Regions from separate parts of the Cellvibrio sp. ARAG 10.3 genome, predicted to be linked through region 1. Evidence: predicted binding sites of a transcription regulator. Region 1 holds the regulator's gene; each other region holds the start of a gene.
The links. Region 1 encodes FNR, which switches genes on or off when oxygen is low (the NO sensors DNR and NnrR bind a similar motif). Its sites were predicted from a motif close to TTGATNNNNATCAA; they were not measured.

Region 1 (4,205 bases):
CAATAAAGTTGCGAATATTCTTGATCCCCCCACGATGGCCACTGCCCAAGCGGTCTTCACGATACTTTTGCAGGCTTTTACGGGAGTTCACCAGGAAATCCACAGAGGTGGTCTTGCAGTATTTGGAATCCAGATAAGCTGGAAATTTAATATCATGCTCCGCCATGACTTTGTCACGCATACAGGTTTCGTCGCATGCAAAGGCAAAGGGTGCAATCAGAACAAGGTACAAAGAGAGCAGTGTTTTTTTCATAGTAGGGTCGCCGAATATATTTAGTTATTGCTATTTCAAGGTTCCAACGCCTGTGTGTGATATAGATCACTTTGGTTGGCGCGTCAAGCTTCGGCTATAAAAATCACTTTATTAATAATAAACTGATTGGTTTTCCCCAATTCTTATAGTGGAAAGCGTAATAATGCGCCGCCTCAAGCGGCGCTTAAGCCCTTCGCATCAGCCGAAAAAGCCAAGCGGATTTTTACTGATCGCCACACTGACAATGTAGAGGAACACGGCCATCGCCAAGATCCAGCTGCATTTTCGTACCACCGGATTGGGATTTTTAAACGCGATAACCCCCAGCACGATATACACCACCAGCAGGACGATCTTGGTCATCAGCCACGGATGATCCCCCGGGGAATAGCGCAACACACCCGCGAGCGCAAAGGCGCTGATCAGCAACAGGGTATCGATAATATGTGGCAGAATTTTGACCAGTTTTTTGTGCAGCCAGGGCGATTGTCGCCACATCCAGATACCGCGAATAAAAAAGCCCAGGAATGAAAGGGCAGCCATGGTCATATGGAGATGTTTAAGCATCAGGTACATGAGCGGGTTTCCGTTTTATGGTTGTTATACAGGGTGAGGTTATCAGTGATTCCCGGTATTCAGGGCTTTGGTGACCAATTGCAACATCGCCTCCGACAGGGGTAGGCGCAAAGCGGCTTCATGTCCGGCGGGCGACATCTTGTTCCAGGTTTTGCGGATGATATCGATGAGTTTTTCTTCGTCGTGCTTGGCTGCAAATTCTTCGAGGTAATATTCCAGAAACACCAGGCAGATCACGTCCTCCAATGCCTGTACCTCGTCATCGCGTTTTAATCCGCGCTTTAGCAACAGATCCTTGACCCGTTGGATATCAACCTCGTCATAGCCGTTGTTGCGCATGATAACGGCTGCGGTTTCACCGTGGAATTGCGCCAGATCGCTGCGCCAGCGTTTATAGCCCTGGCGATCCATGGGGTAATCGCTGCGCGGAATTTTCCAGCGGCAGATGTGTTGGCAGCGGGCGGCCAGCTGCAGGGTAATGGAGGCATTCGGACAAAAGCGCTCGAGCTGTTCACTCATCCGCACACCGTAGATCCATTCTTTGGGGACGGCCTTGCCATTAACGATCTCGTGATTCGGGTCTTGCTGGTTGGCTGTATCAAAATCAGCCAGGGTAGCCTGGAGCTGTTCGGCGGGGCTCATGGAATTCCTTAAATCATTGTTCGGTACCGTTGGCGACACTGCGCAGTTCATCGACATCATTGATCATGATGTCCTTGCGATTGACCTCAAGGATGCCTTGCTTTTGCAGGCGCGTAAAGACGCGGCTGACGGTTTCAATGGTCAGGCCGAGGAAATTACCGATGTCCGTGCGTGACATCGGCAAGGAAAATGAGGTGGCTGACAGGTGCCGACGATGATTGCGAGTGGAGATACTCAACAAGAGTGTCGCAATGCGCTGCTCTGCCGTACTTTTACTCAGCAACGTAATAATTTGCTGATCGTGATTAATCTCTCGGCTCATCAATTGAAAGAGGTGGCGTTGCAGTGAGGGAATCTTCGTGCTCAATTCTTCCACACGATGAAACGGGATTTCACAAATAGAGGCGGTTTCCAGGGCGATAACGGAGTTGGAGTAACGCTCCTCCGCCAAACCTTCCATACCTACGACTTCGCCGGGTAAATAAAAACCAGTGACTTGTTCTTCGCCGTGATCGCTCAACGTAATGGCCTTTACCGCGCCTGATCGAACAGCAAACAGGGAAAGGAAACGATCATTGGCGCGATACAAATACTCGCCTTTTTGCAAAGGTTTGCTGCGCTGGACAATGTCGTTCAGGCGGTCGATATCATCGATATGTAAACTGATAGGAAGACACAAGGTATTGAGGCGGCAGTTACCACAGGAAACTCTTTTGTCATGCGCGCAATGCGAAACGGTGGGAGCGGAATCTACGACATGGACGTGGATCATGGCGAAACCCCCGAGCGGATGTGGCCTGTAAATGCGCCCAATTGTTGCAGCTTTGGCAGATGGGGTAAATAGCTACACCGCGCTCCGCTAAGGTTTATCAAGTCTTTTGCGTCGCACACGGGTAAAAATGTGACAAATTGATGCCCCCGTGTGTCGTCTTGCGACGCTCAGTGTGCAGGCTAACGCAGCGTATTAAACAGGGCTTTACTTGGGCTTTAACTCGGGTATATAGTGCCTCGGCTGGCAAACATGCAGCATTATTTATGGTACATCGTTGTTCTAGCAGTACATCTATTAGCAACCTCGTTTTGTTCTTCATAAGTAAGATGTGATCAGTCAGCACAGATGCCAAGGTGGCAATTTTTAATTTACTCAGAGCATTGAGGTTTTTTATGTCTAAAAGTACTGGTACTGTTAAGTGGTTCAACGAGTCTAAAGGTTTCGGTTTCATCGAGAGCGATGCTGGTCAGGACGTTTTTGTTCACTACAGCGCTATCAGCGGTTCAGGTTTCAAAACCCTGGCCGAAGGTCAGAAAGTAGAGTTCGACGTTAAGCAAGGCCAAAAAGGCCCGCAAGCTGAAAACGTAATCGGTCTCTAAGTTGTACGACTGATGTACTCAAAGCCGCATTTCGATGCGGCTTTGTTGTTTCTGCGGTAAGGTTTTTTCTACGGTATTACGCAGTTATTCGGACGATTCCTCTGCCGGCTTTATCAGTTTTATCAGATACATGCTTGGCCATTTTTTACCCGTTACCCACATCCCATCACGTTCCGCATCATAGGCGATCCCATTCAATACGCTCTCGCTGGAATCGATATCCACTTGTGCGGTGAGTGCTGTGAGATCCACTGAGCCGACCACGCTGCCTGTTGCTGGATCAATCTGTACCAAACGATTCTCATGCCAGATATTGGCCCACACATACCCCGCAATAAATTCAAGCTCATTTAATCGTTGAACCGGTCGCCCCGATTCCTGCACATCAAGGGTCTTTTCCAGACTAAAATCTTCTGGTGAATGAAAGTGCAGATGTTCACTGCCATCGCTGCGGATCAATTGTTCGCCATTGTGTGTGAGCCCCCAGCCTTCGCCGCTGTAGCGCCAGCGATCAAGGACCGCGAAGGTGGTGCGGTCATAAACAAACACCGTTCCTTCCTGCCAGGTGAGCAGATACAGTTTGTCATCGAGTAATGCCAGGCCTTCGGCAAAATAGCGATCCGGTAATTTGTCTTTTTGGGTGAAGTTGGCGGTGAGTTGAGCCCATTTGTTGGCGGACTCTTCACGGGGGTAGCTGACCAGCATGGATTGGCCATACAGGCCGCTGCTTTCGTAGAAGGTATTGCCATCCAGCACCAGCCCTTGCGTAAACAGGGTGGTTTTGTGTGAACGTTGGGCCAGTATCTGGTAATCAAAATGAACCACATCGGGTGTATGTGATACCGTGGCCCCGGCATTAGCCATCAGTGGCCCGCTCAGGCAAAATAGCCAACAAAACAAGAAGATGTTTTTCACGGTGTAATCAACCTTTTATGCGCTTATTCGGCGCTTATTGTGACAGGGAAACCCTCAGAGTAAAACGTATGCAGAAAATCCAGGCGTTTCGCGACTATTTAAGACAGCGCACCGGAGCCCAGCGGCTTCAATCCTTTATCGGGTTTACGTTACTTGGCGGCTTTATGGTGGTGCTGCCGTTTGTGATTTTTCTGTTCCTGCTGGAGTGGCTGTTTAACTTTATCACCGGGATCATCAGCCCCCTGAGTGGCTGGTTGGTGAGTATCACACCATTGGCCAAATACATGGCGGATATCCTCGCCATCATTATTGTGCTGAGCACCTTCTTTGTGATTGGCTTGTTAATTAAAACCAACGTGGGGCGTTTATTACACGAGCGTTTGGACGCCTGGTTGACCAAGCTGGCTCCAGGCTACAAAACCATCCGGGAAATTATTTCGCAATTGTT
Region 2 (4,205 bases), on a different contig from region 1:
GTCCTGATCGCTTACCGCTACCTTGCGGTTGGCCAACAGGACCCACAACACCAACGCCAGGTTGGTGAGGGTCAAGCCAATAATCCAAAGGTTCCAGAATGTACCCATAATCAATTCCGCCTGTCTGAATCATCACCGGGATGATCGTTCTGCTCGTGTTCTTTGCCCGTCGCGTCATCATCGGCAAAGGGCAGTTTGGCATCTTCTTCAAAGCGCTTTTTGCGCTTGGGGGCAAAGGCCCACCAGCACACGCCGAAGAAAGCGACCATCACCAATACTGTAGAAATTGCGCCGAGAGTGCCTGCGTCCATCATCAACGTTTCTCTTTCAGGAGCGTGCCCAGTTGCTGCAAGTACGCCACCAGCGCATCCATCTCGGATACACCTTTTACGGCCGCTTCAGCGCCAGCGATGTCGTCCTCTGTATAGGGGACACCAACGCGGCTCAGTGCACGCATCTTGGCGGCGGTGTGTTTGCCATCCAGGATGTTGTCGTACAACCAGGGGAACGCCGGCATATTGGATTCCGGCACGACGATGCGCGGATTGAACAGGTGCACCTTGTGCCAGTCGTCGGAGTAACGGCCGCCGACGCGGGCCAGGTCTGGACCGGTACGCTTGGAGCCCCACAGGAAGGGGTGCTCGTAAACCGATTCACCCGCAACCGAATAGTGGCCGTAACGCTCTACTTCGGCACGCAAGGGACGAACCATCTGCGTGTGGCACACGTGGCAACCTTCGCGGATGTAGATATCCCGACCTTCCAGCACCAGCGCCGGCAGAGGTTTCAAACCTTCCACGGGGGTGGTGGTTTCTTTCAGGAAGAACTGCGGCACGATCTGCGTCAGGCCGCCGAAGCTGATGGCGATGATGACCAGCACGGTCATCAGGCCAATATTCTTTTCTACTATGTCATGACCTTTCATCGAATATCCCCTTACGCCGCCTGAGTCGCCGGATCAGCCGGAATCACTTCAGGCTCCGGTGTTTTGGCTGTGCGGTACGCGTTATAGGCCATCAAAAACATACCCGCCAGGAACACGGCACCGCCGAGGAAGCGCACGAAGTAACCGGGGTAGCTGGCTTGTACGGCTTCAACAAAGCTGTAGGTCAAGGTGCCGTCGGCGTTGAATGCGCGCCACATCAAACCTTGCATGATGCCGTTGACCCACATGGACGCGATGTACAACACCGTGCCGATAGTCGCCAACCAGAAGTGAATGTTGATCAAGCGAACGCTGTACATCTCTTTGCGACCGAACAGGATCGGCAACAGATGGTATATGGAACCGATAGAGATCATCGCCACCCAGCCCAGGGCGCCGGAGTGAACGTGACCGATGGTCCAGTCAGTATTGTGCGACAGCGCGTTAACTGTCTTGATGGACATCATCGGGCCTTCAAAGGTAGACATACCGTAGAAAGACAAGGACACCACCAGGAAGCGTAAGGTCGGGTCGGTGCGCAGCTTATGCCAGGCACCGGACAGGGTCATAATGCCGTTGATCATGCCTCCCCAACTGGGTGCCAGCAGGATCAGGGACATCACCATACCCAGGCTTTGCGCCCAGTCCGGCAGGGCCGAGTAATGCAAGTGGTGCGCACCGGCCCAGATGTAAATAGAGATCAATGCCCAGAAGTGCACGATAGACAACTGATAGGAATATACCGGGCGGCCCGCCTGCTTGGGCACAAAGTAATACATCATGCCGAGGAAGCCGGCGGTCAGGAAGAAGCCCACCGCGTTGTGGCCATACCACCACTGCACCATGGCATCGGCCGCGCCGGCGTAGGCAGAGTAGGACTTCATGAAATATGCCGGCGTAAATGCGCTGTTGACGATATGCAATACAGCAACGGTAAGAATAAACCCGCCGTAGAACCAGTTAGCCACGTAGATATGGTCAGTCTTGCGTTTCACGATAGTACCGAAAAACACAATCGCGTAACTCACCCACACAATCGCAATTAAAATGTCGATCGGCCACTCCAGCTCAGCGTATTCCTTGGAGGTGGTGTAACCCAGCGGCAGGGTAATCACGGCGAGCACAATCACCAGTTGCCAACCCCAGAAGGTAAACGGCACCAACCAGCCACCGAACAAACGGGTCTGACAGGTTCGCTGGACCACATAATAGGAAGTTGCAAATAACGCACAGCCACCGAACGCAAATATCACGGCGTTGGTGTGCAGCGGACGCAGCCGGCCAAAATGGGTGTAGGGTTGAAAGATGTCGTTTAATTCCGGCCAAAACAACTGGGCCGCAATCAGCACACCAACTCCCATACCGACCACACCCCAAACGATGGTCATGATGGAGAATTGGCGCACGACATTGTAATCATAGACCGGATGGTCAGTGGCTACTGCCGGATTACTACTCATAGGACATTCCCGATGCGATAAAGAAAAGGGTTACGTTCAAGAAAAGAAGATGTATCAACCGCACCAAGGCGCCCCCTTTCCGGGGCGTCATTGTGCGTAAAAGAGAAGTTACCGATATTGATCCTGATCAAGTTGAATCCCCGGGATAACGCTCCGTTAATAACTGATCCGTCACTGATGGCGCGACAGCGGATAAAGCAGACACTTTAGCGCGTGCAGGGCGACATCAAACTGCCCAAAATATATACAGTGTAGAGCAGCATTTAAAAAATGCTGCTCTTACCGCGTGGTAAACCCAAAGAATTAACGCAGTGTGCGACCTTTGTTAGCCGCAATGCGCATACGCAGTGCATTCAGCTTGATAAAGCCTTCTGCATCTTTTTGATTGTAAGCACCGGCATCGTCCTCGAAGGTCGCAACCTTTTCATCGAACAGGCTGTCCGCCGAGCGGCGACCAACCACATGCACAGCACCTTTATATAATTTCACCCGCACATCACCGTTAACAAATTGCTGCGATTCGTCGATAGCAGTTTGCAGCATCTTGCGCTCCGGGCTCCACCAGTAGCCGTTGTAGATCATCTCGGCGTAGCGCGGCATTAAGCTGTCTTTCAAATGTGCGACTTCGCGGTCCAGGGTGATGGATTCAATCGCGCGGTGGGCACGCAGCATGATGGTGCCACCGGGGGTTTCATAGCAGCCGCGAGACTTCATACCGACGTAACGGTTTTCCACGATGTCCAGACGACCCACACCGTTTTCGCCACCCAGTTTGTTGAGGGTTGCCAGTACGGTTGCCGGGGACATGCGCTCGCCATTAATAGCCACAACATCACCTTTTTCATAGGTAAGGTCGATGTAAGTCGCTTTGTCCGGCGCGGCTTCCGGAGAAACGCTCCAGCGCCACATATCTTCTTCAGCTTCGGTCCAGGGATTTTCCAGAACACCGCCTTCATATGAGATGTGCAACAGGTTGGCATCCATGGAATAGGGAGATTTCTTTTTCTTGTTGAAATCCACCGGAATGTTGTTCTTCTCGCAGTAAGCCATCAGCGTCTCACGGGAGGTCAAATCCCACTCACGCCAGGGCGCGATCACTTTAATACCCGGCTTAAGTGCGTAGGCACCCAGCTCAAAACGTACCTGGTCGTTACCCTTACCGGTCGCGCCGTGGGAGATGGCATCAGCACCGACTTCATTGGCAATTTCGATCAAGCGCTTGGCGATCAACGGACGGGCAATGGAGGTACCCAAGAGGTACTCACCTTCATAGATGGTATTGGCGCGGAACATGGGGAACACGAAATCGCGCACGAATTCTTCACGCAGGTCATCAATATAGATTTGCTTCACGCCCAGGGCCTGGGCTTTGGCGCGGGCGGGTTCTACTTCTTCACCCTGGCCGATATCGGCCGTGAATGTCACCACTTCGCAGTTGTAGTTTTCTTGCAGCCATTTGACGATTACAGACGTATCAAGGCCGCCGGAGTAGGCCAGAACCACTTTCTTGATGGATGACATAGGAAGCTCCCGCGAGACGAACTATTGGAGAATGAGGACCTGTACGGCGCGAAAACCAGCACCGAATCAGCGCGCGGGATTGTACTCGCAAAAAGGACAAATTCCCACCGCCCTGTAACGGGTTTACCCATTTTTTGTGTGGATATGTTTCATTTAGCAACGATTCTCAGTAAACCAAGCGTTTACCTCCCGGATATCCGGGCGCACACTAGCGATCACTTCATCAAAGGAGAGCGCATTATGAGCAATGAACTTTTGACTATCCCCTGCACCACCAACGACGGCCGCACTGCCCGGTT
Region 3 (4,205 bases), on a different contig from region 1:
AAAGGTAAACAACTGTAAATTTTTCTCAGTTTTAGCTTCACCCCATAAACGTTTTCCCTGTCATGTCAGATCACTTTTGAGTAACGAATCCCGCTGCCGCTGTTCAGGTATTCATCAAATACCATACACACACGCCGGATCAGCAATCGTCCCGTGTTGTGTACCTGAATCCCTTTATCGCTCAGGGTCAATAGCCCATCTTCCACCATCGGTACAAGCTCAGCCAATTCTGTGGCGAAGTGAACCGCTGGATTGACACCAAAGCGTTGCTGTACCTGATCAAAATCGAGATAGAAATGGCAGATCAACTGATTGATCACAAACTGCCGTAGATGATCTTCATCGCTCAAGGTGAAGCCGCGCACCGAGGCCGGTTTGTCTGCATCAATTAATTGCTGGTACAGCTCAACCAGTTTGGCATTCTGCACGTACACGCCACCGAAGGCGCTGATTGATGACACACCAAAAGCCAGGAGATCGCAATCACCGTGGGTGGAGTAACCCTGGAAATTGCGCTGTAACACCCCTGCCCGCTGCGCCTGTACCAGGCTGTCATCCGGTTTGGCAAAGTGATCCATGCCCACGTACACATAACCGGCGTTTTGCAATGTTTCGATCGACATCGCCAGAATATCGAGTTTTTGTTGCGGCGAAGGCAAATCGCTGTCTTTGATCAACGCCTGGCTTTTGAATAAATGTGGCAAATGGGCGTAGTTGAACAAGGATAGTCGGTCAGGCGATAGCTCTATCACCTTGTTCAGCGTGATCGAAAAGCTCTGTGGTGTTTGCAGGGGTAAACCGTAAATCAGGTCCATGCTGATGGAATGATAAGCCTGCACGCGCAACGCATTGACCAGCGCGCTGACATCTTCCAGGGTGTTGTAGCGGTTCACCGCTTTTTGCACGCGCAGGTCAAAATCCTGCACGCCCATGCTGACGCGGTTGAAACCCAGTTTGCGCAGATGTTTCATGGTATTCGCGCTGACCCGACCGGGATGAATCTCAATGGCGTATTCACCCGAGTCATCATCCACCAGATTGAAGTGCCGCTGGGTAGCAGCCATCAACCAGGCCATTTCGTCATCGCTGATAAAGGTTGGCGTACCGCCGCCCCAATGTAATTGTTTGACCGGGCGCCCGGTATCAAACCACTGCGCCTGCATGGCCATTTCTTTTTCAACACGGCGCAAGTACGGTTCTGCGCGGCTTTTGTTGTGCGTGACCACCTTGTTGCAACCGCAGTAGAAACACAAGGTGTCGCAAAATGGAATATGAAAATACAGCGACAGAGGTCGCTGGCTGGCATTACTGCGCTCCACCGCTGCCGCAAAATCCGACTCAGAAAAAGTCTCACTGAATTGTGGCGCGGTAGGATAAGAAGTGTAACGCGGGCCGGCTAAATCGTATTGGCTGATAAGCGTCGGGTTCCAACTGAGCGGGACGTTATCGGGAGAATAAAATGGCGGCATGTGAGCCTCAAGTGCATGCATCGGAGGTTCGTCTTTTGAACAATGGCAGGCTAACAAATTGCAGCAAAGGCGGATTGATCTGAATCAATTGATTATCGCCGTCCCCACAAAAGTGTCTGATTAAAAAAGAAAATGCCATCAAGGGATGGCATTTTCGTGGTTATTCCGCCGCTAGAGTCTGACGGTCATTGTAGTGGGTTACCAAGCGAAGCGACGAGATACGCCCAAGGTAAACATCCTCGCATCCTGGTCGTAGCTGTCGAAAGAAATATTCACCAACCAAGGTAAATCGGGCAATGCATATTGCACCCCTGCTCCCAACGCAAATTGGGTTGAGGTTTGTTTGCGTTGCCCGATGCGGTTGTCGTTGGCTTTGGTTTCAATGGAAGACATGCCCGCTTTCACATACACATCCACCACATCGCTCCACACCACATAACCGACCATCAACGAGGGAATCTTGTAGCGGATCGCCGCATCGCTGATTTCCTCATCCAGTGCAGGATTAAGGTTGCCCAATTCCGCTTCACCGGCGTCGGTGTACTTGAGTTCCCAAAACCACGCCGGCGCGACGAACTGACCGAGGTGCACTTCCATCCCAAGGCTACCGGCACCGTCGGTGCCCCAGCCGTTCACACGTCCTTCCGGGTTGAGGTGCGCCGCACCCACACCCAAACCGGCATACCAGCAACGCGAAAGCTCATAACCGCCAGCTGCACAGTCATCCGCCGCTGCCTGGGCAGCGGGCAAGACGCCAAGCCCACTCGCCACCACCAACGCCGCCGTACGGCGACGGTGGTGCACGGCTTGTCTTACGACACCTGACAGACCCAACAGGGTCAGCAACCACAAGTTCATAGCGCCTGATCCTTTTACTGCTGTTTTCAGTTCACCGGTATCCTGTTCGTTATCAGGAATACCATCGTTATCAAAGTCACCGTTCTCCTTGTCATCGGTGAAGCCATCGTTGTCGCTGTCCAGGTCCAGATAATCCGGGATGCCGTCACCGTCTGTATCGCGAATGACTAATCTGGGTGCAGACACACCATTGGCTACCGCCGCGTCCACGCTGTCAGCAATGCCGTCGCGGTCAATGTCAACAAACACATCAATGCGACCGTCATTGTTGAGATCCAGTTGGCGCGATACACCGGCTTCAATTAAATCCCAGATACCGTCGCCATCGCTGTCGAGATCCTGGAAGTCCGGCGTGCCGTCGCCGTCGGTGTCGAGCGCGCCGAGCAATAGATCGATAGCGTCATGCAGACCGTTGCCGTCGCTGTCGCCGAGGTTGTCGATCCGCCCATCACCATCTGCATCGTTCAGGAAACGCAATCCGCTTTCGACAAGATCGGGAATCCCGTCATTGTCGCTATCCAGATCCAGGCGATCCGGGATACCGTCACCATCGGTATCGCGATCCGGGCCGACCTGGTCGGGAGAGCTGAAGCCGTTCTCAACCCAGTCCGGGATACCGTCGTTGTCGTCGTCCAGGTCCAGGGCATCGGGTATACCATCACCGTCGCTGTCGAGACTGCCGCCGAAGCTGCCGATTTCATAATCCACCACATCGGGAATACCGTCGCGATCCACGTCGGTGGTGTTGTCGATACGCCCGTCTTCGTCTTCATCGAAGCGTCCGAAGCCAGCATCAACCACATCATTCGTGCCGTCGTTATCGCTGTCCAGATCCAGATGATCCGGGATTCCGTCACCGTCGCGGTCACGCGGCGTGTGAGTTATCACGCCACCATCGGCCAGGCCATCCCAATTGTCATCGGGCAGGCCAGCTTCCACCACGTCGTAGATGCCGTCGTTGTCACTGTCCAGATCGCGCAGATCAGGGATGCCATCACCATCGCTGTCGCGCAGTCGGGCTGTGTCATCAATCCCGTCGCCATTGGCATCAGTGCCACCGGTTTGATCAACATCGAAGGCATCGTCAATACCATCGTTGTCGCTATCGAGGCCACTCGCACCGCCTTCAACACCGTCTGCAATACCGTCGTTATCGCTATCGGGGTCGAGGTAATCCGGCAGGCTGTCACCGTCGGTGTCGGTCGGCATAAAGTCATCGTCGATACCGTCACCGTTCAGATCAGTACCTGCGGTCTGGTCTACATCAAGGAAATCATCAATACCGTCGTGGTCACTGTCCATGCCGCTAAGCGGGATCATGTCGGCTTCCAGGCGGTCCGGGATACCGTCGCCATCGCTATCCGGATCGCGGTAATCGGGGATGCCGTCACCGTCTGTATCACGCGGCTCGTAGGCGTCATCGATACCGTTATTGTTCAGATCTGTACCACCCGTCAGGTCCACATCCAGCGCATCGTCAATGCCATCCTTATCGGCGTCGCTACCGGTCAGCTTCACGCCCAGCGGCGCTTCGATGTAATCCGGAATGCCGTCGTTATCGCTGTCGTTGTCGCGGTAATCCGGCAAACCGTCACCATCCGAGTCGCTGCTACCTTCCAATACATCCAGCAAGCCGTCGTTGTCACTGTCGAGGTCAAGGTAGTCAGGGATGCCATCACCATCGCTATCGCGGTTGGTCGCACGCCCTTCGTCCTCGTCAGAGATGCCGTCGTTGTCATTGTCGGTATCGCGGTAATCGGGTGTACCGTCGCCGTCCAGGTCGGCAAAGTCGTTGCCATCCTGCGGATCAGTACCTTCCACCACACGTTCCACATAGTCCGGTACACCGTCGCCATCGCTGTCTTTAAAGTCAGTGCG

Region 2: a site for FNR is predicted at 2,503-2,516, ahead of ccoN (cytochrome-c oxidase, cbb3-type subunit I). Genes of this name have one in related genera too.
Region 3: a site for FNR is predicted at 1,544-1,557, ahead of hemN (oxygen-independent coproporphyrinogen III oxidase). Genes of this name have one in related genera too.

The regions. Positions count from the first base shown of each region.
Region 1 is NZ_JBPYCU010000019.1:85,739-89,943, forward strand. Features, by position in the region: gene ACSV5M_RS18675 (hypothetical protein) at 1-181, opposite strand, end outside; gene ACSV5M_RS18680 (SirB2 family protein) at 452-829, opposite strand; gene ACSV5M_RS18685 (DUF4202 domain-containing protein) at 872-1,471, opposite strand; gene fnr (fumarate/nitrate reduction transcriptional regulator Fnr) at 1,485-2,243, opposite strand; gene ACSV5M_RS18695 (cold-shock protein) at 2,636-2,842, shown strand; gene ACSV5M_RS18700 (glutaminyl-peptide cyclotransferase) at 2,927-3,757, opposite strand; gene ACSV5M_RS18705 (DUF502 domain-containing protein) at 3,826-4,205, shown strand, end outside.
Region 2 is NZ_JBPYCU010000027.1:17,568-21,772, reverse strand. Features, by position in the region: gene ccoP (cytochrome-c oxidase, cbb3-type subunit III) at 1-108, opposite strand, end outside; gene ACSV5M_RS20690 (cbb3-type cytochrome oxidase subunit 3) at 111-311, opposite strand; gene ccoO (cytochrome-c oxidase, cbb3-type subunit II) at 314-925, opposite strand; gene ccoN (cytochrome-c oxidase, cbb3-type subunit I) at 937-2,385, opposite strand; gene ACSV5M_RS20675 (argininosuccinate synthase) at 2,689-3,906, opposite strand; gene ACSV5M_RS20670 (glutathione peroxidase) at 4,147-4,205, shown strand, end outside.
Region 3 is NZ_JBPYCU010000018.1:58,453-62,657, forward strand. Features, by position in the region: gene hemN (oxygen-independent coproporphyrinogen III oxidase) at 66-1,469, opposite strand; partial or broken gene ACSV5M_RS18195 (outer membrane beta-barrel protein) at 1,668-4,205, opposite strand, start outside.